DNA from 4 places in the Micromonospora eburnea genome. Region 3 is predicted to be linked to each of the others. Evidence: riboswitches for the same ligand, from Rfam matches in the RefSeq annotation. Region 3 holds a riboswitch; each other region holds the start of a gene.

Region 1 (5,774 bases), 440 kb from region 3:
CGTCGCCGGGGTGGGCGGCCTCGGTGTGGCCGGCGTCGGTGCCGTCGTGGCGGGTCTCGGCGGCCGGGGTGACGGGGCCGGTCAGCTGGCCGACCCCGTACGCCGTGCCGAACACCGCCGCGAGGCCGAGGGTGAAGCCGCTCAGCTTCGTCGCCGTGTTCATGGTGTTACCTCGGTTTCTTCGGGTCTGGCGGACCCGTCACGCCCCGACGAGGTCGTATCCGGCCTCGTCCACGGCGGCGCGGACGGTGTCCGTGTCCAACGGGCTCTCACTGGTGACGGTGACCTGGCCGGAGGCCAGGTCGACCTGGACGTCGCTGACGCCCGGGATCGCGCCCACCTCGGTGCTGACCGAGTTGACACAGTGCCCGCAGGTCATGCCCTGCACCTGGTACGTGGTGGTGACCATGGCGAATCTCCCTTCCCACCGCCTCCGACCTTATACCCCCTAGGGGTAATTCAACCCGAGGCGACTGCCACTCTCCCGTTACCGTTACCCGGTGGGGGTATCGGCCATGGAGAAGATAGCATACCCCCGAGGGGTACGCTATCCTGGATTTCATGACCGCACCGACGACCCCGACCCGGGGCTACACCGCCAGCAAGGACCAGCTGCTCGCGCGGCTCCGCCGCATCGAGGGCCAGGTCCGCGGCATCGAGAAGATGGTCGAGGACGACCGCTACTGCATCGACGTGCTGACCCAGATCTCCGCCATCCAGGCCGCCCTCGACAAGGTCGGCCTCGGCCTGCTCGACGGGCACGCCCGCCACTGCATGCACGAGGGCGCCGCCGAGGGCCGCGCCGACGAGATGGCCACCGAGATGATGGCCGCCGTCGGCCGGCTGATGAAGCGCGGCTGAGCCGATCCCTCCGGCCCGACGCAGCCTCGCAAGGTCGTACTCGATTCAGGAAGTAGTGGCATCGGAGCAGGTCTGACACCACTCGATCCATGGTTCTGCACGATCTTGCGAGGCGCGGCGCGGCACGGCGCGAGAACGGCGGTGGCGGGTCAGCGGCGGTCGAGCCGCTTCCGCATCGCGTCGATCTCGGCCCGCTGGGTGTCGACGATCCGCTGGGCGAGCGCCCGGGCCTCCGGGTCGGCTCCCCGGGCCAGCTCGTCCTCCGCCATCCTGATCGCGCCCTCGTGGTGGGCGATCATCATGGCCAGGAACTGCCGGTCGAAGTCGGCGCCCGAGGACGCCGTCAGCTTCGCCATGTCGGCGGCGGACATCATCCCCGGCATGCCGTGATCCATCTCCGGCATCCCGTGGCCGGCGCTCGCCGACGGGACCGGCCGGCCCCAGGCGGCGAGCCAGCCGGTCATGGTGGCGATCTCCGGTGCCTGGGCCGCCCTGATCTGCTCGGCCAACTTCTTCACCTCGGGGTCGGCGGCCCGCCCCTCGGCCAGCGCGGCCATCTCCACGGCCTGCCGGTGGTGCGGAATCATCATCTGGGCGAACATCGCGTCGGCGTCGCCGAACGAGGCCCCGGCGGAGGGCGAGCCGCTGCCCGCCGAGCCGGTGCCGGGGTGGGTGGTCGAATGATCGGTGCCGCCGCAGGCGGCTAGTGCGAGAGCCGCGACGGCGGTCGCGCCGGCCAGGGCGGTCCGGCGCACGAGGGTACGAGTGAACACGGTTGGGCCTTTCGGTGTCGGAAGGTACGCAGCGGACGGCGGACGCGGGTCACCGGTTTTCGTCCGGTCCACCCGCGCCGGGGCGTCCTATCTGCGCAGCACCGACACCGCCGCCAGGCGCAGCCCGTACGGCCGGAGCGGCGGGGCGCGCGGCCCACGGGTGGCCCGGTGCGGGCGGCCGAGGCCCGGCCCGGCGAGCCGCGACGCGGCCCGTAGCAGCACGGTGACCAGCAGCGCCACCGCGAACGCGCCGAGGACCGCCAGGCACACGCTCCATCCGGACGGGTCGCCGCCGAGGTCACGTAGCGGCAGCACGCCCGCGTGGCAGCCGTCACCCGGGCAGGTCTCGACCGCGGCCAGCGCGGCGACGGCCGGGTGGTGCCCGCTGTCGTGCCCGCCGGACCGACCGGCGGGACCATGTGCGCCGTGGCCGAGGGTGTGCATGGCGGCCAACCCGACCAGCGTGCAGAGCAGCAGCAGGAGCCGGGCCATCCGCCCGGTCATCGGCGCCGCCTTCGTACGCACGTCGACCACGCTAACCGGTGCGGCCGGGCCGGCCGCGGGGAACCCGTCGATCGGGTCGCTCCGGGCCGGCCTGGCTACCATTCCCCGCGATGACTGGCGCCGCCGCCCCCGTGCGCCTCCGCCGGCCCGGTGAACCGACCAGCCCGGCGACACGTCTCCGGCTGTGAATCGTTGGGAGTTTCGCCATGGGCGCCGACCACACCCGTCCCGCTCCGTCCGCCCCGCCCGGCGTACGACGGATCCTCGTCGCGACGGTGGTGCCGCTGTTCCTGGTCACCGTGGTCGCCGCGCTCGTGCTCTGGCCACGGGACACCCGGGAGCCGGCGGGCAGCGCGGACGTGCCGCGCTACCACGGCACGGTGACCCGGGTGGTGACCGAACCCTGCCCACCGGCACCGGAGACGCCGGAGGGCGACCCGGGGGGCTCCACCGGCCCCTGCGGTACGGTCACCGTCGCCGCCGAGCAGGGCCCGGACGCCGGACGGCAGGTCGAGGCACCCGTCCCGGCCGGCCCCGGCGCGCCCCGGGTCGAGGTGGGCGACGCGGTCGTGCTGGTCGAGTTGGCGGACCCGGCCGACCCGGCGACGAAGAGCTACCAGATCGCCGAACACCAGCGCGGCGCGCCACTGGCCTGGCTCGCCGTGCTCTTCGCCGTCGCCATCGTCGCGTTCGGCCGCTGGCGCGGGTTGGCCGCGCTGGGCGGCCTGGTGGCGAGCTTCGCCGTCCTGCTCGGTTTCGTGCTGCCCGGGATCGCCGGCGGCCAGCCGCCCCTGCTGGTGGCGATCGTCGGGTCCGCGCTGATCATGTTCGTGGTGCTCTACCTGACCCACGGGATCTCCGCGCAGACCTCGGTGGCGGTGCTCGGCACCCTGGGCAGCCTGGTGCTGACCGGCGTCCTCGGCGCCCTGGCCACCGCGGCCACCCACCTGACCGGCTTCGGCAGCGAGGACGCCACCACCCTGTCGATGTTCCAGAGCGACGTCGACCTGCACGGGTTGCTTCTGGCCGGCATCATCATCGGCTCGCTCGGTGTGCTGGACGACGTCACCGTCACCCAGGCCGCCACGGTCACCGAGCTGGCGTACGCGAACCCGGGGCTGTCCCGGATCCAGCTCTACCGGGCGGCCACCCGGGTGGGCCGCGCGCACATCGCCTCCACGGTCAACACGATCGTGCTGGCGTACGCGGGCGCTTCGCTGCCGCTGCTGCTCCTGCTCGTCGCCGACTCACGCCCGCTGAGTCAGATCCTGACCAGCGAGTTCCTGGCCCAGGAGATCGTCCGTAGCATCGTGGCCACGCTCGGCCTGATCGCCGCCGTACCGCTGACCACCGGGCTGGCCGCGGTGGTCACCGCCGCCGGCCGGCGCGCCGGGTCGGAGACCGAACCGCCGGAGCGGCCCGCCTCCCGGCCACCGGCGGAGCGGGACGACGCCCTGGCGGCGCTCGGCGGGGCGGTCGCGGGGCGGCGCGGGCCGCAGGGGAACACGGAGGACGCATGGCGAGACTCCACAGCGTGATCACGGGTTCCAAACGCGACGCCGGTCACGCAGGGCGACGACGAAATCGCACTATTGGTCGGCTTCCGGACGTAGATCGCCGCGGGGACTCTCAGGTAACGTCGCTGCCGGTCACCGCCGAAGGCGCGCAGCGGCGCCTGCGGTGCCGCCGCCCAATCGCCCGACGGCGAGCCGGGGAACCAGGTACGAGGGGTGAATCCGCGTCAGCGGTAGGGGCCACTTCCGCCCCGAACCCGGCAGCTAACCCGGTCGGCGGTCGACGGAAGGGAACACTGTGACGGCACCCCTGCGCCACTGGTTGACACCCGTGGTGGCCGTACTCGCCGCGTTCGCCATCGTCGCCGGGCCGGCCCCGGCGCTGGCCGCGCCGACCAACCCCACCCCCTCGGGGCACGAGGAGGACAACGATCCTCCGCTCATCACGGACGTCATCGACGCCACGAACCGCGCCTACCTCCAGGCCAAGGCGAAGCTGGAGAAGTCGAAGAAGCGCCAACTCCAACTGGCCATCGAGGTACGCGCCGCGCAGGCCGAACTCGACGCGCTGCGCCCACAGGTCGGCCAGGTCGCCGCGCAGTCGTACCGCACCGGCCGGATCGGTGCGGTGGCCGTGCTGCTGGAGAGCAACTCGCCCGACTCGTTCGTCCAGCGGGCCGCCGCCCTGGACGAGCTGAACCTGGTCAACGGGCAGCGGCTGGCGGCGATCAACGCGGCGAAGACCCGTGCGGAGCAGGCCAAGCTCGCGCTCGACGCCGAGGTGCGCGAGCAGGAGAAGCAGAAGAACGCGATGGCGCGGGAGAAGGTCGCGGCGGAGAAGGCGTTGGCGCTGGTCGGCGGGAAGGGCTTCACCGGCGGTCTGGTCTCGGCCACCTCGCCGGTGGCCCGGATCGGTCCCGGTCGCACCGCCGACGGCGGCTGGAAGCCCGAGTCGTGCAGCGCGGACGACCCCACCACCTCGGGCTGTATCACCCCGCGCACCCTGCACGCCTACAAGGAGGTCCGGCGGGCCGGCTTCAACCGCTTCGCCGGCTGCTACCGGCCTGGTGGGCCGTGGGAGCATCCGAAGGGTCGGGCCTGCGACTGGTCGTTGCAGAACAGCGGCTTCGCGCCCTGGCACAACAACGACACCCGGATGTACGGCAACAACCTCGCCGCCTTCCTCATCCGCAACGCCGATCGGCTGGGCATCTACTACGTGATCTGGAACCGGCAGATCTGGTTCCCGGCGACCGGTTGGAAGTCCTACAGCGGCCCCTCCAACCACACCGACCACGTCCACATGTCGCTGCTCTAGCCGTCGTACGCCGAGGGGCGCGTCAGACCACCGTCGTGGTCGGCGTGCCCGCCGGCACCTCGGCCACCGTCCGCACCTCGCCCGCGCTGAGCCGGTACGACATGCCGACCACCCCGCACCGGCCGACGGCCACCAGGTCGGCGAGCACGGCGGACCGGGCCAGCAGCGCCTCCACGGTCTGCGCGATGTGGATGTCGACGATCCCGTCCACGTCCTCGATGCCCTGCCGGGCGGCCCGGCGCAGGCTGGGCACGACGGCCTCGACCACCGCCCCCAGGTGCCCGGCCGGGGAGGTGCCGGTGGCGACCGCTTCGCGGGCGGCCTGCACCGCCCCGCAGGAGTCGTGCCCGAGCACCACGACCAGCGGTACGCCGAGCACGGTGACCGCGTACTCGACGCTGCCGAGCACCTCGGGGCCGACGGTGTGGCCGGCGGTCCGCACCACGAAGACGTCTCCGAGGCCACGGTCGAAGATGATCTCGGCAGCGAGCCGGGAGTCGGAGCAGCCGACAATCACCGCGAAGGGGTGCTGGCCGTCGGCGACCGCGGCCCGGTGGCCGGCGTCCTGGTTCGGATGCCGGGGTACGCCCGTGACGAAGCGACGGTTGCCGGCGTACAGCTCGGCGAGCGCCTGTTCGGGAGTGGTCGGCGTCACGGCAGTCACCTCGTCCTCGCGTGGAACGACCTGGTCAACCCGGTCGGCGGCGGAGACGGCCGCGGGAACCACCGTCACACCCACAGCCAAGATACGTCAAGATTTACGTGATACAGGTTTCATGTGTTGCCGAGCGCTTGACCTGACGG
Region 2 (5,774 bases), 1.8 Mb from region 3:
CGGCACGTCGGTCGCGGCGAGCAGGGCGGGCAGCCGCGGCTCCCCCACCGCGAACGCGGCCGGGTCCATGGCCAGCCGCCAGCGGCCGTCCTCCTGGCGCAGCCCGGCGTCCACCACCGGATGGTCGGGGGCGAAGAGCCCGGCCAACCCGGCGACCCGCAGGTAGCGGCGGGCCGCCTCGTCCCGGCTGGCGAACCAGGTCACCGGCCGCTGGGCCAGCTCGCGGGCCTTGTCCAGCTCGCCCGGGGACCAGGCGACCTTGATGCCGAGCCCGATCACCGCGTCGACCGGCAGCCGACGCGTCCGCGCGGCGAGCGCCAACGCCACCACCCCGCCGAGCGAGTGCCCGAGCACGACCAGCCGGTCGTGGGGGCCGAGCCGGTCGGCGACCGGGCCGAGCCCCGCCACCACCCGCTCCCCGAGGGCCTCGAAGGAGTACGCCGACAGCGGCGGCGACCAGCCGTGACCGGCCAGGTCGGGGGCCAGCCAGCGCCCCGCCCACCGGTGCTCCAGCAGCGGCGCCCAGGGCAGCCACACCTCGCCGGTGGCGCCCAGGCCGTGCAGCAGCAGTAGCTGGCGCCTACCCGTCTCGTCGGCCATACGGCGCAGTGTCGCATCGGACCGGCCAACCGCGAAAGACACCGCGCAGACAAGGTCGGGCACCGGCTCGCAGGAGCCGGTGCCCGATGGGGGGGGGAGGGATGCGATCAGGCCGAGTAGCCGCGGGTGGCGGCCCAGTTCGCCAGGTCGATGGTGGTGATCCAGTACGACGGGAGCGCCGGGTTCGCCGAGTCGGCGATCAGCGCCGTCCGGCCGTCGTTCTTGTAGCCGACCACGGCGATGTAGTGGCCGCCCGGGAACGAGTGCCAGCCGCCGTTGGTGTCGGTGGCGGAGCCCGCGATGTTGACCACCACGCCACGACCGTCGTTGATCGCCTTGACCAGGTCCGCCTGGAGCTGGTCCATCTGGGCCGGGGTCGCGGCCTGGCCGGGGATCATGTGGGTCCGGTACGGGTTGCCCTTGACCATCTGGTTCAGCCCGCGGGTGGTGTCCTCGGCCGAGTTGGTGCCGTTCACGCCGGCCCTCAGCGGGGCGGCCATCGCGTCCTGGGTGGTCTCGATGCCGCTGGCGCTCAACGCGTTGCGCACGGCGGCCGGACCACAGTTCCAGAAGGCGGTCTGCGCCTGGTAGTTGTAGTCGAGGATCTTGGTCGCCGGCGGCTTGGGCTTCGGCTTCGCCGTACGGGTCACGTCCGGGTCCGCCTTGGTCTTGCTCGGCGACGCCGACGCGCTCGGCGACTCGGACGGTGACGCGCTCGGCGAGTCGGACGGCGACGGGGCGGCCACGCGCGCCTCGCCGCGGCTGGCGACCTCGCCGAGCCGGGGGGCCAGCTCGGCGACGGCGGCGGTGTGTTCCTGGCCGGCGGGCGCCTCGTCGGTGCTGGCCAGCGCGGCGCTGGCACCGCCGGCGAGCACGAGAGCCGCCGCGGAGCCGGCGACGATCTGATAGGGGCGCTCGGTCGCGAGGCGCCGCAGCTGACGCTTCAGGTGGTGCTTCACGTATTCCTCCACGGAGGGCCTAAGCAGCGCACGCCGGCCCGACGCGCGGACGGGGTCACGCGCTTCGCCGGGCGGGGTGGCCGCGGGAAAGGGAAGCGCCCGGTGAGCCGGGCTGCGGGGGGCGGGTTGCCGGAAGCTCGGTCGCCGGTCAGGCGAGCGAGGGCACCGCGGCGCCGTGGAGGCGGGGGGAGGATCGGGGGGAGGTGGGCACGCGGATGGCACTCCTTCCGTGGCCGCCTACCGGGTTAGCTGACGGATTCGGGCGGGAAGTAACGCCCTACCGCGGGCCGTGGCTCGCGGATTCACCCCGGTGTTGCACTGGGTCCCCGGTTCGTGAAAGATCACGATTAAGCGGGTCGGCGCGGCGTCGCCACCTGCGATCGGAAACCGCACCGGACGCGCCGACACTACCGGTGGGTCCGCCTCGTGCCAACCGCCCCGAGCTGCTTAAACATCGGAATTACCGGCGCCGACCGGAACAGTTCGCGACTGACGTAACTCAATGGGACGAGCCGTTATACCGGAACTGTCGGGCAAGAATCGGACACCGAATGGATGATCAACCCGGAATTACGGGAGCCGATCGCCCACACTGATCCAGATGACCGTTTCCGGGCAGACAGTGACCGGGGTCACCGAGTTTTGGTAACGATTCAGCCGACCCGCGCCGGGCGGAAGCGCGCGGGCCGCCCGGCCGGCACCGCCGCACGGGCCGCCGTCACCGGCTCGGTACGGCGTACCAGGGCCGGCCCGGGGCGCAGCGCCTCGGCGGCGGCGCACGCCTCCGCGGCCAGGGCGCGGGCCGCCTCGGCGGCCAGCTCGGCATCGCGCCAGGCCCGCCGCTCCCTCTCGGCGGCAGCCCGCCAGCCGGCCCGCCGGCCGTCGCGTACGACGCGGGCCAGGACGATCTCCTGCTCGGCCGGGTGCCGGCGCGGATCCCACCCGTTGCGGTGGGCCAGGACGTCGGCGAGTTGGCGGGCCGACAGGTCGCCCCGCCAGTGCGCCGCCATCGCGGCGTGGTGCAGCCACCGCTCCCGGGCCGCGTACTCGGCCGGCGTGCGAAGGGTCCGCGGCTCGGGCAGCACGGCGGCACCGGCGAGACGCCGGGCGGCCGCCTCGGCCTCGTCGTACGCCCGCCAGGCCCGGTCGGCCGCCGCCTGGGCGGTCTGCCACTGCTCGCGGCGCCGGCGAGCGGTCTGCGCGGCCCCGGCGGCGGCCACCGCCACCTCGTCGGCGTACCGGCGCAGGTCGGCACGGCGGACCGCCTCCTCGGCGGCCGGATCGGGGGCGGCCTCCGCCGCAACGTCCCGCTCCGGCCGGGCGACCAGCACGGCCAGCAGGCCCAGCGCGAACACGAGCAGGACCGACCAGATGGCGGCGGCCACGGGAACATTGCTGAGGAAGTGGTAGAGAAGGGTCTGCCGCATGGTCGGGCACCTCACAGGAACGACGTGACGGAGAGGTCCGCACGGGCCCGCGGGCGGGGCGCGACCGGAAACGGGCGCCGCCGGGCCGCCGTCGGGCGGGTGCGGGGTGAGGTTCGGTCGGTACGGCGAGGGCGGGCCGCGGCCCGCGGATCGTCAGCGGGCGGGCGGGGCCCGGGAGCCGACGGTCGCCGGGACCAGCCCGACCAGGACACTCTGCCGGTCGACCGGCACGGCCACGGCCCGACGCGGCACCACCGGATCGGGCACACCGACCGGGGCGACCTGCCGCTCGGCGCTACCGGCCCGATCAGTGGCGCGGGCCCGGTCGACGCCGCCGCCGACCCGGTCGACGGCGCCGTCGTGATCAACGCCGGCCCGATCAGCGACGCGGATCCGGTCAGCGCCGGCCCGATCAGCGACGCGGGCCTGGTCGGCGCCGGACCAGCCGGCGGCACCGGCTCGCGGCGCGAGCCGGGTCACGGAGACCGGTGCCGAGACGGCGGCACCGGTCCGGAGGGTCAGGGCCCCGGCGGGGTCCACGGCGAACCGGGGAGCGGCCTGCGCGGCCGCGGCCGGGCCGAGGGGCAACGCGGTGGCGCCGAGCGAGCAGGCGACCAACACGGCCAGGCTGGCCAGCATGCGGGCCGTCCAGCGCGCCACCCACCACACGGGACAGGTGAGCGCGATCGGAAGCACGGCTCCAACCTACCGCCGATACCGCCGCACCGCACCGCCGCCGGGCGTGTCGCGCGCCCCGGATCCGGCCACTGACCAGGATGGACGACCACGGTGGAAGGTCACCGGCCGCGCCGCGCGACCCAGCCGCGGGCCGCGCCGCGTGGCGGACTCGATCGACCTGGGCCCCTGGACGCGGACCGCCGCCGTACGCGCCTCCGGTTCCTCCGCCGCCAGTCCTCGTACGCCTGTTCGAACACGCGGTAGGATCGGCGGCGTGTCCGACCTCACGTACCAGCCCTCGATGCTCGACTTCGCCGCGCAGGGGCCGACCCTGGGCCCACTCGCCGGCGGGCTGCGTCGGCACGAGCTGAGCCGGGGCGCCTGGGTCGAGCACCTGCCCGGCTGGGTGCGGGGCTCCGACGCGGTGCTCGACACGCTGCTGCACGACGTGCCCTGGCGGGCCGAGCGCCGCACCATGTACGACAGCGAGGTCGACGTCCCCCGCCTGCTCTGCTGGTACGCCGCCGGCCGGCCGCTGCCCCACCCGGTGCTCACCGAGGCGCGTGCGGCGCTCACCCGGCACTACGCGGCCGAGCTGGGCGAGCCCTTCGTCACCGCCGGGATGTGCCTCTACCGGGACGGCCGGGACAGCGTGGCCTGGCACGGCGACACCCTGGGCCGCTCGGCGCACGTCGACACCATGGTCGCCATCGTCTCCTTCGGCTCGCCGCGCCCGCTGCTGCTGCGCCCCCGGGGCGGCGGGGCGAGCCTGCGTTTCCCGCTCGGCCACGGCGACCTGGTGGTGATGGGCGGCTCCTGCCAACGCACCTGGGAGCACGCGATCCCGAAGACCGCGCGCCCGGTCGGCCCCCGGGTCAGCGTCCAGTTCCGCCCTGCCGGGGTGGCCTGACCCCCGGCCCCGCCCCGGGCACCCGCCCCGTGACGTGCTACAAACACCTCTCAGGGTCGATCACGCCCCCGTCACCTGACGACGCGAAGGGCGCAGCATGACCCAGTCCCCCCTCGAGCCACGATCCCGCTGGTCCCCCTGGCGACTGCACGGCGACGGCCGGTCCGTGCGCCCCGGCGACGTGGTGCACCCCGACGAGCGGCTGTCCTGGCCGCGTACCGTCGGCGTCGGCGTGCAGCACGTCGTCGCGATGTTCGGCGCCACCTTCACCGTGCCGCTGATCACCGGGTTCCCCCCGGCCACCACGCTCTTCTTCTCCGGGCTGGGCACGCTGCTCTTCCTGCTGATCACCGGCAACCGGCTGCCGTCGTACCTGGGCTCGTCGTTCGCGTTCATCGCCCCGGTGCTGGCCGCCAAGGCCGGCGGTGGCATCGGCCCGGCGCTGGGCGGCATCGTGGTGGTCGGTGCGGCGCTGGCCCTGGTCGGCGTGGCGGTGCAGCTGGGCGGTACGCGCTGGATCGACGCGCTGATGCCACCGGTGGTGACCGGCGCCATCGTCGCGCTGATCGGGCTCAACCTCGCCCCGGTCGCCTGGGACGGCGGCGGCAGCGGCACCGGCGTCAAGGCGCAACCGCTGGTCGCCGTGCTCACCCTGGTCGCGATCCTGCTCGCCACCGTGGTCTTCCGGGGTTTCCTGGCCCGGCTGTCCATCCTGCTCGGCGTGGTGGTCGGTTGGGTGTTCGCCGCCCTCACCGGCGCGCTGGACCCGAACGCCGTCACCGGGCTGAAGGAGGCCGCCTGGGTGGGGCTGCCGCAGTTCCACGCGCCCAGCTTCAGCGCGCGGGCGGTGGTGCTGGTCATCCCGGTGATCCTGGTGCTGATCGCGGAGAACGCCGGGCACGTCAAGGCGGTCGCCGCGATGACCGGCCGCAACCTCGACCGGGACATGGGCCGGGCGTTCCTCGGCGACGGCCTCGCCACCATGCTGGCCGGCTCCGGCGGCGGCTCCGGCACCACCACCTACGCGGAGAACATCGGCGTGATGGCGGCGACCCGGGTCTACTCGACCGCCGCGTACTGGGTGGCCGGCGTGGCGGCGGTGCTGCTCGGCCTCTGCCCGAAGTTCGGCGCGCTGATCCTCACCGTGCCGGCCGGGGTGCTGGGTGGCGCCACCACCGCGCTGTACGGCCTGATCGCCAT
Region 3 (5,774 bases):
GCGCCGGATCGTACGTCGTCTCCTCACCCTGGTCGCGGCCGCCGCGGTCGGCGCCGGGCTGCTGGCGGCTCCGGCGCACGCGGCGCCGTCGGTGGACGAGATCGACGCACAGATCGACAAGCAGTGGGAACAGCTCGAACCCACCATCGAGAACTACAACAAGGTCCGGGCTCAGCTCAAGGTCAACAAGAAGAAGTCGGCGGACCTCGAGAAGAAGATGGTGCCGCTGGAGCTGGAGTCGGCCCTGGCGATGAACCGGGTCGGTGACATCGCCGCCCGCTACTACATGACGGGCCCCTCCCAGGAGATCGGCGCCCTGCTGGTGAGCACCAAGCCGGGCACCCTCGGCGAGCAGCTCGTCATCCTCGACCGGCTGGCCCAGCAGCAGCGCAAGCAGGTCGCCGGCGTGCTCGCCATCCGCGACAAGTACAACGCGCAGAAGCAGAAGCTGGACGCCCTGATCGCCACCCAGACCAAGCAGGAGCAGGAGCTGGCGGCGAAGAAGAAGGAGATCAACGCCGAGATCAAGCGGCTGACCGCGATGCTGCCGAAGACGTCGATCCGGGTCGACGGCTGCCCGAGCGTCGACGGCGTGGTGAGCAGCGCCGCGCGGACCGCGATCAAGACGGCCTGCGCCCAGGTCGGCGACCCGTACGTGTGGGGTGCCACCGGCCCGAACGCGTTCGACTGTTCCGGCCTCACCCAGTACGCCTACAAGGCGGCGGGCATCTCCCTGACCCACTTCACCGGCGCGCAGTGGAAGGAGGGCAAGGCGGTGAGCCGCAGCGAGGCTCGCCCCGGTGACCTGGTCTTCTTCTACAGCGACCTGCACCATGTCGGGCTCTATCTCGGCGACGGGCTGATGGTGCACGCGCCACGGACCGGCAAGCCGGTCCAGGTGACCCAGATCAGCTACATGCCGGTCGCCGGCTTCCGCCGGCCCTACTGACCGCCGGCTTCCGCCGGCTCCGACCAGCACGAAGGCCCCCCGTCCACCCGGACGGGGGGCCTTCGCCTCGTTCGGGTTGCCGTTACCGGGGCGCGCCGACCGCCCCCGGCTGGATCAGCACGTCGTCGAGGTTCACGTACATGATCCGGTGGCCGAACTGTACCTGCACGTACTGGTTCTCGCCCCGGACGACCGTCCGGTCATCCGGCGCCGAGCCGTCGAACGAGACGGCCCGGTAGTACTCGCCCGGCAGAACGCCGCCGACCGCGTACCGCTGGCCCGCCGGGAAGGTGTACTGCAGCGGGGCGATGGCCTGGTACGGGATGGTCGACGGGTACGCCGCCTGCTCCGGGTAGGCGCGCCCGTACACCGGGATGGTGGCCTTGCCCGGCTTGGGGGTCACCACGAAGCCGTTCGCCCACTTCGCCGTCGGTGCCGAGGCCGGGTTGTGGAACCACGCCTTCTGGCCGAGGTACCAGATCGCCGTCCAGTCGCCCTGAACACCGGCGAGGGCGTACGTCTGACCGGCCGAGGCACGGGCGCCGTGGTCGGAGATGTACATGGTGTTCGGCGCGCCGTTCGGCTGCAGCCCCCGGTCGTTGACCAGCGGCGCGTCGATGCTCGGCGCGGTGCGCAGGATGACCGAGGAGGAGCCGCGCAGCGGGCAGGGCTGGATCGGCGGCAGCGGACTCGGGACGCCCGGCGGCTGCCGGTTGCAGCCGGTGAAGGCGGGCTGGTTGCTGGCGTAGTCCGGGTCGATGGTGACCAGGCCGGTGTGCGGGGTCCCGGTGCCCTTGAACGGCGCCTTCATCAGGTCGAAGTAGTGCGACCAGTCCCAGTACGGACCCGGGTCCCAGTGCATCCCGGCCACGTTCCCGGGGAGAATGCCGGGCACGTTGTCGTGGCCCAGGATGTGCTGCCGGTCCAGCGGGATCTGGAAGCGCAGCGCCAGGTGCCGGACCAGCTTGGCCGAGGTGCGGTACATCGCCTCGGTGTACCAGGTGCCATGGCCGGCGAAGCCCTCGTGCTCGATGCCGATGGACTTGGCGTTGACGTACCAGTTGCCGGCGTGCCAGCCCACGTTCTTCGCCTTGATGTGCTGGGCGACGTAGCCGTCCACCGAGCGCAGCGTGTAGTGCCAACCCAGGTAGGTCTTGTCCTGGACCAGCCGCACGCTGGGGCCGAAGTAGCCCTCGGTGTCGTGGATGATGATGTACTCGATCTTTTGCTGGGCCGGCCGGTCGGCGAGGTCGTGGTTGCCGTAGTCGCCGGAGCCGGGGCCGTACTGCTCGTAGGGCGCGGGGATCCACTCGCAGGCGAGGCGGACCGGGCACTCCAGGCCGTCCGGCCGCTCGGCGCGGCGCAGCCCGAGCTTGTGCAGCCCGGACTGGTCCGGCGTCACCGCCGCGGCGGCGAGGGTCACCTGCTGGCCGTCGTCGGTGGTCCGGCTGGCGCCCTGGCTGATCTGGTCGTACACCTCGTCGGCGAAGGCCGCCGCGGCGTCCTCGGTGTCCGCGCCGGAATACCGGGCCACCGCGCCGTACCAGGCCGCCGGGTCGCTGCCGGCGCCGACCGGCCCACCCAGCTCCTCCTGGTACGAGGCGAGCAGCGCCGCGCCGCCCCGGATGTTGGCGACGGCGTCGCTGCGCAGCGTCTCCTTCGACTCGCCGGTGAGCTCGGCGGCGGCGTCGAGGGTCTGTAGCGAGGCCTGCGGCAGCACGTCACCGCTCGGCCGGGCCGCGGTCGCCGGGTCGAGCGCGAGCGGCCGGGAGTCGTCGCCGCGCGGGTCCTCGTCCTCGTCCACGTGGGCGCTGGAGGGCGTCGAGGCGACCTGGGCGGCGTCGGTCAGGTGCATCGGGCCGTAGCCGCCGCTGGTGCTCGGCTGGCCCGGGTGGGTGTCCCAGCGGGACTCCAGGTAGGAGACGCCCAACAGGACGCTCTGCGGCACACCGTACTCCGCCGCCGCGGCGGCGTACTGCTGTTGGCGGTCCGGGTTGTCGGTGGTCGCGCCGGTGAGGGGCGCCGCCGCGGTGGGACCGCTGGTCGCGAGAGCGGTGGCCGCCGCTACGGCGGCGGCCAGCAGTATCCGTCTGCGCGACGGTAGGGCTGAGAGGTGCATCGAACCTCCAGATCGGGATGGGGGTCACTGCGTCCTCACCCTCGCTCCGCGCATGGCTCCTGGTCAATACCTTTCCAGGAAACGGTGTCTCCCGTAAGAAACCTTCACGCACCGCCGGTCGTGGCCGCGAATTCGGATACGGAGTGTCACGGCGTCGTGGGTTGCGGATTGATAACGACGATCTCTACTCTGGTCAGTCGTCGACCGGTAGGTTCACCGCCCAGCCCGGGTGGTGGCGGTCGGACACCGCCGAGTCGCCTCCGGGCGAGCCGGGGACCCAGGTACCTGGGGTGAATCCGCGCCGTGGTGCGGTAGGGCGGCTCCCTTCCCGCCCGAACCCGTCAGCTAACCCGGTAGGCGGTCCAGGAAAGAAGGAGTACGGAGCCCGGTGGCACACCATGCCCCGCGGCGACCGTCGGTCCGGTCGTTCGGCCGGTCGACGGCTGCGCCGCGTATCCGCTGGTCCCGCTTCACCACCGCCCTCGCCGCCCTGGTCGGCGCCGCCGTCGTGCTGACCGGCGGCCCCACGGCGGTGCACGCCGAACCGTCGGTCGCCGAGATCGAGCGCCAGATCGACGAGGACTGGAACAAGCTCGAACCGATCATCGAGCAGGTCAACGCCACCCGCGAGGAGCTTGCCGCCAAGCGCAAGCAGGCCGCCGCGCTGGCCAAGCAGATCGCGCCCTTGCAGGCTCGGGTCGACGAGGCCCTCGGACAGGTCGGCGGGCTCGCCGCCGACGCGTACAAGGGCAACAACATCTCCACGGTCAACGCGCTGCTGGGCAGCCGGTCGCCCGGCGAGATCGTCGACAGCCTCGAGTTGCTCGACCGCTTCGCGCACCGCCAGCAGCAGCAGGTGCAGGCCGTGGCCGAACTGCGCGACCAGTTGGCCGCGAAGAAGAAGCCGCTGGACGACATGGTCGCCCAACTGGCCCGCACCGAGGCTCAGCTCGCGGCCAGGAAGAAGCAGATCGACGCCGAGATCGCCCGGCTGCAGAAGTTGCGGCTCAAGGTGTACGGCAACGGCGGCGGTGGCCCGCTACGCCCGGCGCCCTGCCCCGCCGGCTACCCGGGTGGCCCCGCCGGGGTCGCGGTCAAGTTCGCCTGTGCCCAGATCGGCAAGATCTACGTCTGGGGCGCCGCCGGCCCGGACCACTACGACTGCTCCGGCCTGACCATGGCGGCCTGGGCCAAGGCGGGCGTCTCACTGCCGCACAACGCCCGGCAACAGCACGACGTCACCAAGCGGGTGAGCCGCGACCAGCTACGCCCCGGCGACCTGGTCTTCTACTACGGCGACCTGCACCACGTCGCGATGTACGTCGGCGGTGGCTGGGTGGTGCACGCCTCCCAGTCGGGCAAGCCGATCACGATGAAGCGCGTCGAGGACGGCCAGATCAACAGCTACGGCCGCCCCGGCTGATGTGAAAGGAGGGGCCCCTTCTTAACGCCTGAGGTAGAGGAAGGGGCCCCTGTTAACACCCGGTTGATGCGGTCAGCGGGTCGGCCAGGTGCGCCAGTTCTGCCACGACCGGCTCGGCGTGGGCCCGCGCTGCCCCTGGTAGCGCGAGCCGTAGACCGCCGAGCCGTACGGGTGCTCGGCCGGCGACGAGAGCCGGAAGATGCAGAGCTGGCCGATCTTCATGCCCGGCCAGAGAGTGATCGGCAGGTTCGCCACGTTGGAGAGCTCCAGCGTGACGTGCCCGGAGAAGCCCGGGTCGATGAAACCGGCGGTCGAGTGGGTGAGCAGACCGAGCCGGCCGAGGCTCGACTTGCCCTCCAGCCGCCCGGCGAGCTGGTCGCCGAGCGAGATCACCTCAAGCGTGGAGGCGAGCACGAACTCGCCCGGGTGCAGTACGAACGGCTCGCCCTCGGGCACCTCCACCATCGAGGTCAGGTCGTCCTGCTGCACGGCCGGATCGATGTGGGTGTAGAGGTGGTTGTTGAAGACCCGGAAGAGCCGATCGAGGCGTACGTCGATGCTGGACGGCTGCACCAGCGCGGGCTCGAAGGGCTCCAGCGCGAGCGTGCCCGCCTCGATCTCGGAGGTCAGGTCGCGGTCGGAGAGCAGCATCGGAACACCATAGCGACCGGTACGGGTGACCTGCGTGTCGGACTGCGTACTCGTACACGTGTTCGATAGAATGTCCGCATGGCTTCCTGGTCCGAATTCGCCGCCGACGAGCCCCGACTCGCCGACGAGATCCGCCTTCTCCTGCAGCAGTACGGGCCGGGCTTCGGCTACCTCGCCACGGTCCGGGCCGACGGCGGTCCCCGGGTCCACCCGGTCTCCCCGGTCATCACCGACGAGGGGCTCTACTGCTTCGTGATCGAGTCGCCCAAGCGCCGCGACCTCGAACGCGACGGCCGCTACGCACTGCACTCGTTCCCGCCCGAGGACCGCGACGACGAGGCGTACGTCGCCGGCCGGGCCCGCCCGGTGACCGACCCGGCCACCGTGGCCCGGGTGGCCGCGCACGGCCGGGCCGCGTCACAGGTCGACTGGTGGCTGTTCGAGTTCACCGTCGACGTGGCGATGCTGACCCGGCGTGACCAGGCGACCCAGCTTGGCGCGGGTCGGCCGCAGGTGCGGGTCTGGCTCGATCCGCGGGCGACCGACCCGACGCGGCATTCCGACGTCGCGTCGCCCGAGGTCCGGCGTGGCCGCCACGGGTTCGACACCCGCCGCCCGGCCGCCTGAGCCCG
Region 4 (5,774 bases), 5.6 Mb from region 3:
TCGACCTCGGGCCGGCGGCTCCCGGCGGCCCGGGCGGCCGTGCCGACGGCCCAGCCGATCGCGGCGCCGACCAGCGCGGCGCTGACCAGCAGCGCCCATGGCAGCGCCGGCCGCCGGCCGGCGAGCGCGTCGAAGGCGAGGGTGGCGCGGCGGCGGGCCTCGCCGGCGGCGGAGCCGACCAGGTCAGTGGCGTCCTCGGCCAGGCCCGACCCGTTGCGCCGGGCGGAGCGGGCAACGCCGCGAACCCCGTCCCCGGCGGAGCCGGCGGCGTCGAGCAGGTGCCGCCACGCCTGGTCCGCGATTCGCTCGGGCTTGCCGCGGCGGTCCAGCAGGGTCGTTCCGAACATGGGGTTACCTCCTCGGGGGCGGAGTCCGGCGCCACATCGGGCTCCGGCGGTCGTCCGGCGGGTGACGTTTCACTCACTCGGGCAGTGCCCCGCCCGCAGTTGCCGCAAACCATCCAGGTCAGGCACGGTCGATGGGGCGGGACGGGTCAACCCGGCGAACGCGCCGGGCCCGGGTGCGAGCCGGACCGGCCCCGGGGCCGTTACCCTGGGGCGGCGAATCGGCCGGCCGGGCCGGTCGTTGGACGAAGCGAACCCGTCGTCCGGAAGAAAGAGGAACTGGAGGATCCGGATTGGGATGCCCAGGTGTGCCCAGTCCGCGAATTGCCCATCCCGAGGGGTGGCGACCGAGGCCGTCGGAGGAATACTCTCGGTCGCGGCCCGCGTACTGATGAGGCGCCCGTACGGGCGAGTGGAGGTGCTCGCGTGAGCCTGTCGATCGTGCAGTCGATGTTGCCGGGTGGTGTCATCCAGATCGCGCCGCGAGGCGAGATCGACGTCGACACCGCGTACGAGGTGCGGGAAGCGATCGCCGAAGTGCTCGCGAAGGGCCGTCCGTCCCGGATCGAGCTGAACATGCGGCTGGTCACCTTCATCGACTCCGTCGGCATCAGCGCGATGGTTGCCGGTTTCCAGACCGCCGAGGTCAGCGGCGTGAAGCTGGTGGTCACCGAGCCGAGCCGGTTCGTGCACCGCCAACTGTGGGTCACCGGCCTGCTGGGCCTCTTCGGCGCACCCGAGCCATACTTCGCCGGCAGCACCCCCCAGGTGCTGCCCGGCGCCTGAGCGGGCCGGGGCTCCGTGCCGCCCGTTGCCAGCCGGCCCCGGTTACGGGACGATCATGCGGACGCCGACGGGCAAGGGGGTACGGCGTGCTCAGCAGCGACACTTTCAGCTACACCGTGCAGGCCCGCTGCGCCCGGGCGGACGCGGTCGCCCTGCTCAGCGACCTGACCCGCCAGGGCGAGCTGCATCCGCTGATCGTCCGGGTCCGTCAGTTGCCGCCCCGGCCCGGCGCGCTGGCCAGCTATGCGATCACCGATCGGCTGGAGCTGGGTCCGCTGCACTTCCCGGTCACCTACCAGGCGGACGTGCTGGTCGCCACCGAGGACGAGGTGGTGACGGTGGCCCGCCAGCAGCCGGCCACCACGGTCCGTAATCACACCCGGCTGCGGGACGAGCCGGGCGGCGTGGTGCGCATCGACGTCGAGATCACCCTCTCCGCCCCGGCGCCGCTCTTCGGGTACGCCTTCCGGCAGGCCCGGGCGGCCCACCTCGGCCTCGCCAGCCGGCTCGGCGCCACCCTCGAGGAGCAGGCCGGCTGAGTCAGGGCCGCCGCCCGCCGTCCGCCCCGCGTGCTGTGCCCACCCGCGCGCCCGCCGCGAGATCGTGCTCGATCCGGGAGGTAGTGGCCTCCGTCGGAGGTTCCGGGTCACTACATCCTTGACCGAGCACGATCACCCGGTCGGCGGGCCACCGGGGCGGCCGGGCGCAGGCGTCCCCATGGCTTGTAGGTGGACAGCACGGTCATGACGATCAACAGGGTGGTGGAGACCGTCGGCGGGATGATCAGGTCCAGCCGGTCCCGGGTGGTGAGGTCCGTCCCCAGTTCGGCGATCCGGCGCACCGTCGGGGCGAGCAGCAGCAGCACCAACCCCAGCATCGCCGTGGTGATCGCGAACTTCACCAGCACCCAGCGCCAGCGCAGCAGGCCCCACGGGGTGAGCAGCGCGCTGGCCAGCCCGACCAGCCAGACCAGCACGCTCAGCGGGGCGAAGAGCCAGGTGACCAGCAGGCCCGCGGCCGGGTAGACCACCTCGGCGTCGGCCCCGCGCAGTCCGGCCACCCCCAGCGCGAGCAGCACCAGGTCGGCGCCGAGCCAGCTGAGCGAGGTGACCAGGTGCAGGGTGAGCAGGGCCTTGCGTCCGGTGGGAGAGAGTCGGCTCATGCCCTCGATGCTCGACCGTCGCCGCCCCGCTGTCGTGACCCGTACGACGACATCCGCCGTACGTCCCCGGGCGTAGCCGGCCCGGGGTGGTCAGTACACCGACAGGTGCACGTGGTTGGTGTGGTCACTGGACGGGTCGCCGTTGCCGCCGCTGTACGCCTTCCACCCGCTGCTGGGCAGCCAGATCTGCTTGTACCAGATCACGTAGAGCACGGCGAGCGGGTCGGCGTTGCGGATGAAGTACGCGGCCAGGTTGTTGCCGTACGTCTTGTCGCCGCCGGTGGCCACCCCGCCGAAGCCGTCCTTCTGGGCGGCGAAGTCGCAGGCGCGGCCCTTGGGGTGTTCGCCGGAGCCGCTGGGCCGGTAGCAGGAGACGTACCGGGTGAACCCGGCGGCCTTGGCCTGCTGGAGCGCGTGCAGGGTACGCGGGGTGATGCAGCCGTTGGCCGGGGTCGGGTCGTTGACGCTGCACGACTCCGCCGGCCAGGAACCGTCGGCGTTGCGCGGGGCCGGGGTGGCGTTGGCGCGGGACGTGCCCTGCACGCTGCCGCCACTGGCGGTGGTGGTGGCGGCCCGTTTGTTGGCCACCTCGAGCGCGCGTTCCGCCTGTTCCTTGCGCTTGGCCATCACCGTGACCTGCCGGCGCTGCTCCTGGATCTCGCCGGTCAACGCCGCCTGGGTACGGGTGGCCTGGTCCCGGGTGTCGATCAGGTCGCGCAGCGCGCGGTCCTCCTGCGCGGCGACCTGTTGCAGGGTGGCGGCGCGGTCCATGAAGCTCTGCGGGCTGCCGCTGTTGAGCAGCGCCCCGGCGGTGCCGAGTCGCCCGGCCCGGTACGCGACCGCGGCGATCTCGCCGACCTTGGCGTCGCGTACGCCCAGCTCCGCGTTGATCGTCTTGAGTTGGGCGGTGAGCTGCTGCTGCCGCTTCACCGAGCGGTTCAACGCCGCCCGCGCGTCCAGCCAGCCCTTGCTCGCCGCGTCGAGCTGGGCGCGTAGCGCCGCGGTGCCGCCCTCGTCGTCGCCGGGCGCGGCGGCGAGCAGCCCGGTCGGGGCGGCCGAGGCGGGGGAGACCGGCGCGGTCGCGACGCCGAGGGCGAGCGCCGCGACGAGCAGGGCCGCCAACCGGGCGGCCGTCCGTCGTGCAGATGGCATTCCAGCTGTCCTTCCGTCAACCGCCGACCGGGTTAGCTGACGGGTTCGGGACGGAAGATCCCTACCGCTGACGCGGATGCACCCCAGGAAGGTGGTTCCCCGGCTCGCCGAGCTGCGGCGATTAGGCGACGGCCACCACCGGCGACGTGCTGTGCCGCCTGCGGAGACCGCGACTGAGCCTACCGGCCGGGACCCGCCGGACGAGGGCTGGGAATCGGATTAAAGCCGGCATGAATGCACAATAGCCACTTGGATTTAAGTTTGCCCTAATTACCACTCCGCCGGTCCACACGTTCCGGCCGACGCTCCGGGTTCGATCTGCAACGTGGCGTGATCGATCCGGAAGTCCTCGTGCAGCGCGGCCCGGGCCGCGGCGAGCACCTCGCTCACCTCGGCGTCGGGGGCCGTGGTCAGGTGCGCCGACGCCACGTCCATGCCGGAGGTGAGCGTCCAGACGTGCAGGTCGTGCACCTCGGCGACGCCGGGCACCGCGGCCAGCCGGTCGTGCACCGCGGTCACCTGGAGGTGTTCCGGCGCGACCTGCACCAGGATGCGGACCGCCGCCCGGCCGAGCCGCCAGGTCCGCGGCAGGATGAACAGGCCGATCGCGACGGCGACCAGCGGGTCGGCCCACCACCAGTCGGTGAACGTGATGACCAGCGCGGCGGCGATCACGCCGAGCGAGCCCAGCAGGTCGCCGAGCACCTCCAGGTACGCCCCGCGCAGGTTGATGCTCTCCTGCGCGCCGGCCCGCAGCAGCGCGAACGCGACGAGGTTGGCGAGCAGGCCGAGCACCGCCACGGCCAGCATCGGCCCGGCGAGCACCTCCGGCGGTTCGCCGAACCGGCGTACGGCCTCGACGAGCACGTAGGCGGCGACCGCGCCGAGCAGGACCGCGTTGGCGAGCGCGGCCAGCACCTCCAGCCGGTAGAGCCCGAAGGTGCGCTGCGGATCGGTGTTGGCGCGTCGGGTGGCGGTGATCGCGGCGAGCGCCATGCCGATGCCGAGCACGTCGGTGAACATGTGCCCGGCATCCGAGAGCAGGGCCAGCGAGCCGGTGGCGAACGCGGTCACCGCCTCGACCACCATCAGGGCGCTGAGCAGCCCGAACGCGGCCCAGAGTCGACCCCGGTGGCGGTGCGCGGCGTTGGTGATCCCGCCGCTGTGGTCATGACCTGCGCCCACGCCCACACCCTTTCGTCCCGCACCTCGCTCGCGCCTAATCTATGCTCACATCGCTATGTATGCAAGTGAACGCCTGAGGTGGGCCAGCTCAGGGTCCGCCGCGATCGCAGGCGCCGTCAGCGCGCCGGGTCGAGGGTGGTGAGGCGCTGGGTGGCCCGGGACAGCGCCACGTAGAGCGTCCGTACGCCCGACCCGGGATCGGCCCGGATCTCGCTCGGCGCCACCAGCACCACCCCGTCGTACTCCATGCCCTTGGCCTGAAGGCTGGTCACCACCTGGAGCCGGCCGCCGCCCAGGTCGCCCAGCCAGCCGGCGACCTCGTCCCGGCGCGGCACCGGCGTGATCACGCCGACCGTCCCCTCGACCTCGGCCAGCAGCGTCTCGGTCGCCGCGACGGTCGCGGCGGGCAGCTCGGCGGCGGGCACGGTCCGCTCGACCGGCGGCACCCCGGTGGAGCGCACCGCGGTCGGCAGCGCCAGGTCCGGGTAGCGTCGGCGGATCTCCGCCGCCGCCACCGCGAAGATCTCGGCCGAGTTGCGATAGTTGGTGGTCAGCTCGTACCGGTGCCGGCGCCGCCGCCCCAGCGCCTGGTCGCGGGCCCGGGTCAGCTCCTCCGGATCGCCCGTCCAGGCCGTCTGCGCCGGGTCGCCCACCACCGTCCAGGAGGCCAGCCGGCCGCGCCGGCCGATCATGCGCCACTGCATCGGCGAGACGTCCTGCGCCTCGTCGACCACCACGTGGGCGTAGTCGCGGTAGTCCTCCGGCCGCTCCCGGGCGGCGGCCCGGGCCGCCCGCTGCCGGTCCGCGAACGTGCTCAGCTCCCGGACGCCCCCGGCGAGCCGGAACGGATCGCGCTTCGGCCTCGCCCGCTGCACCGGCTTGCCGAGCAGCGCGTCCAGCTCGTCCAGCAGGGCGATGTCGGCGATGGTCAGCCCCTCGACGTCCAGCGTCCGGTACGCCTCGGTCAGCAGCCGGATCTCGTTGGCCGCGAGCACGCCGCCCGCGTACCGGCGCAGCCGCTCGGGGCGGGCCAGCCAACCGAGCACATGCCGCGGGTGCAACCGGGGCCACCACGCCTTGAGGAACTCCCGGAACTCCGGCCGGTCGATGATCTCGTCCTCGAACACGGGCTGCTCCGGCAGCCG

What was found. A riboswitch is a leader RNA that binds a small molecule or an ion and turns the genes downstream of it on or off. The one in region 3 is predicted to bind cyclic di-AMP.
Region 1: it holds a riboswitch for cyclic di-AMP, as region 3 does, so the genes downstream of both, GA0070604_RS02335 (coiled-coil domain-containing protein) here and GA0070604_RS00180 (C40 family peptidase) in region 3, are expected to answer to the same signal.
Region 2: it holds a riboswitch for cyclic di-AMP, as region 3 does, so the genes downstream of both, GA0070604_RS08635 (C39 family peptidase) here and GA0070604_RS00180 (C40 family peptidase) in region 3, are expected to answer to the same signal.
Region 4: it holds a riboswitch for cyclic di-AMP, as region 3 does, so the genes downstream of both, GA0070604_RS24075 (coiled-coil domain-containing protein) here and GA0070604_RS00180 (C40 family peptidase) in region 3, are expected to answer to the same signal.

Annotation. Positions count from the first base shown of each region.
Region 1 is NZ_FMHY01000002.1:442,213-447,986, reverse strand. Features, by position in the region: gene GA0070604_RS02365 (hypothetical protein) at 1-163, opposite strand, end outside; gene GA0070604_RS02360 (heavy-metal-associated domain-containing protein) at 200-409, opposite strand; gene GA0070604_RS02355 (metal-sensitive transcriptional regulator) at 562-861, shown strand; gene GA0070604_RS02350 (DUF305 domain-containing protein) at 1,011-1,634, opposite strand; gene GA0070604_RS02345 (DUF6153 family protein) at 1,722-2,159, opposite strand; gene GA0070604_RS02340 (YibE/F family protein) at 2,345-3,676, shown strand; cyclic di-AMP (ydaO/yuaA leader) riboswitch at 3,816-3,946, shown strand; gene GA0070604_RS02335 (coiled-coil domain-containing protein) at 3,951-4,970, shown strand; gene GA0070604_RS02330 (carbonic anhydrase) at 4,993-5,625, opposite strand.
Region 2 is NZ_FMHY01000002.1:1,811,809-1,817,582, reverse strand. Features, by position in the region: gene GA0070604_RS08640 (alpha/beta fold hydrolase) at 1-600, opposite strand, end outside; gene GA0070604_RS08635 (C39 family peptidase) at 708-1,571, opposite strand; cyclic di-AMP (ydaO/yuaA leader) riboswitch at 1,779-1,923, opposite strand; gene GA0070604_RS08630 (hypothetical protein) at 2,213-2,986, opposite strand; gene GA0070604_RS08625 (hypothetical protein) at 3,140-3,682, opposite strand; gene GA0070604_RS08620 (alpha-ketoglutarate-dependent dioxygenase AlkB) at 3,939-4,574, shown strand; gene GA0070604_RS08615 (uracil-xanthine permease family protein) at 4,672-5,774, shown strand, end outside.
Region 3 is NZ_FMHY01000002.1:7,010-12,783, forward strand. Features, by position in the region: gene GA0070604_RS00170 (C40 family peptidase) at 1-949, shown strand, start outside; gene GA0070604_RS00175 (N-acetylmuramoyl-L-alanine amidase) at 1,032-3,068, opposite strand; cyclic di-AMP (ydaO/yuaA leader) riboswitch at 3,306-3,443, shown strand; gene GA0070604_RS00180 (C40 family peptidase) at 3,457-4,491, shown strand; gene dcd (dCTP deaminase) at 4,564-5,142, opposite strand; gene GA0070604_RS00190 (pyridoxamine 5'-phosphate oxidase family protein) at 5,221-5,769, shown strand.
Region 4 is NZ_FMHY01000002.1:5,578,221-5,583,994, reverse strand. Features, by position in the region: gene GA0070604_RS24095 (hypothetical protein) at 1-347, opposite strand, end outside; gene GA0070604_RS24090 (STAS domain-containing protein) at 771-1,130, shown strand; gene GA0070604_RS24085 (SRPBCC family protein) at 1,217-1,669, shown strand; gene GA0070604_RS24080 (hypothetical protein) at 1,780-2,292, opposite strand; gene GA0070604_RS24075 (coiled-coil domain-containing protein) at 2,383-3,444, opposite strand; cyclic di-AMP (ydaO/yuaA leader) riboswitch at 3,451-3,582, opposite strand; gene GA0070604_RS24070 (cation diffusion facilitator family transporter) at 3,715-4,629, opposite strand; gene GA0070604_RS24065 (HelD family protein) at 4,746-5,774, opposite strand, start outside.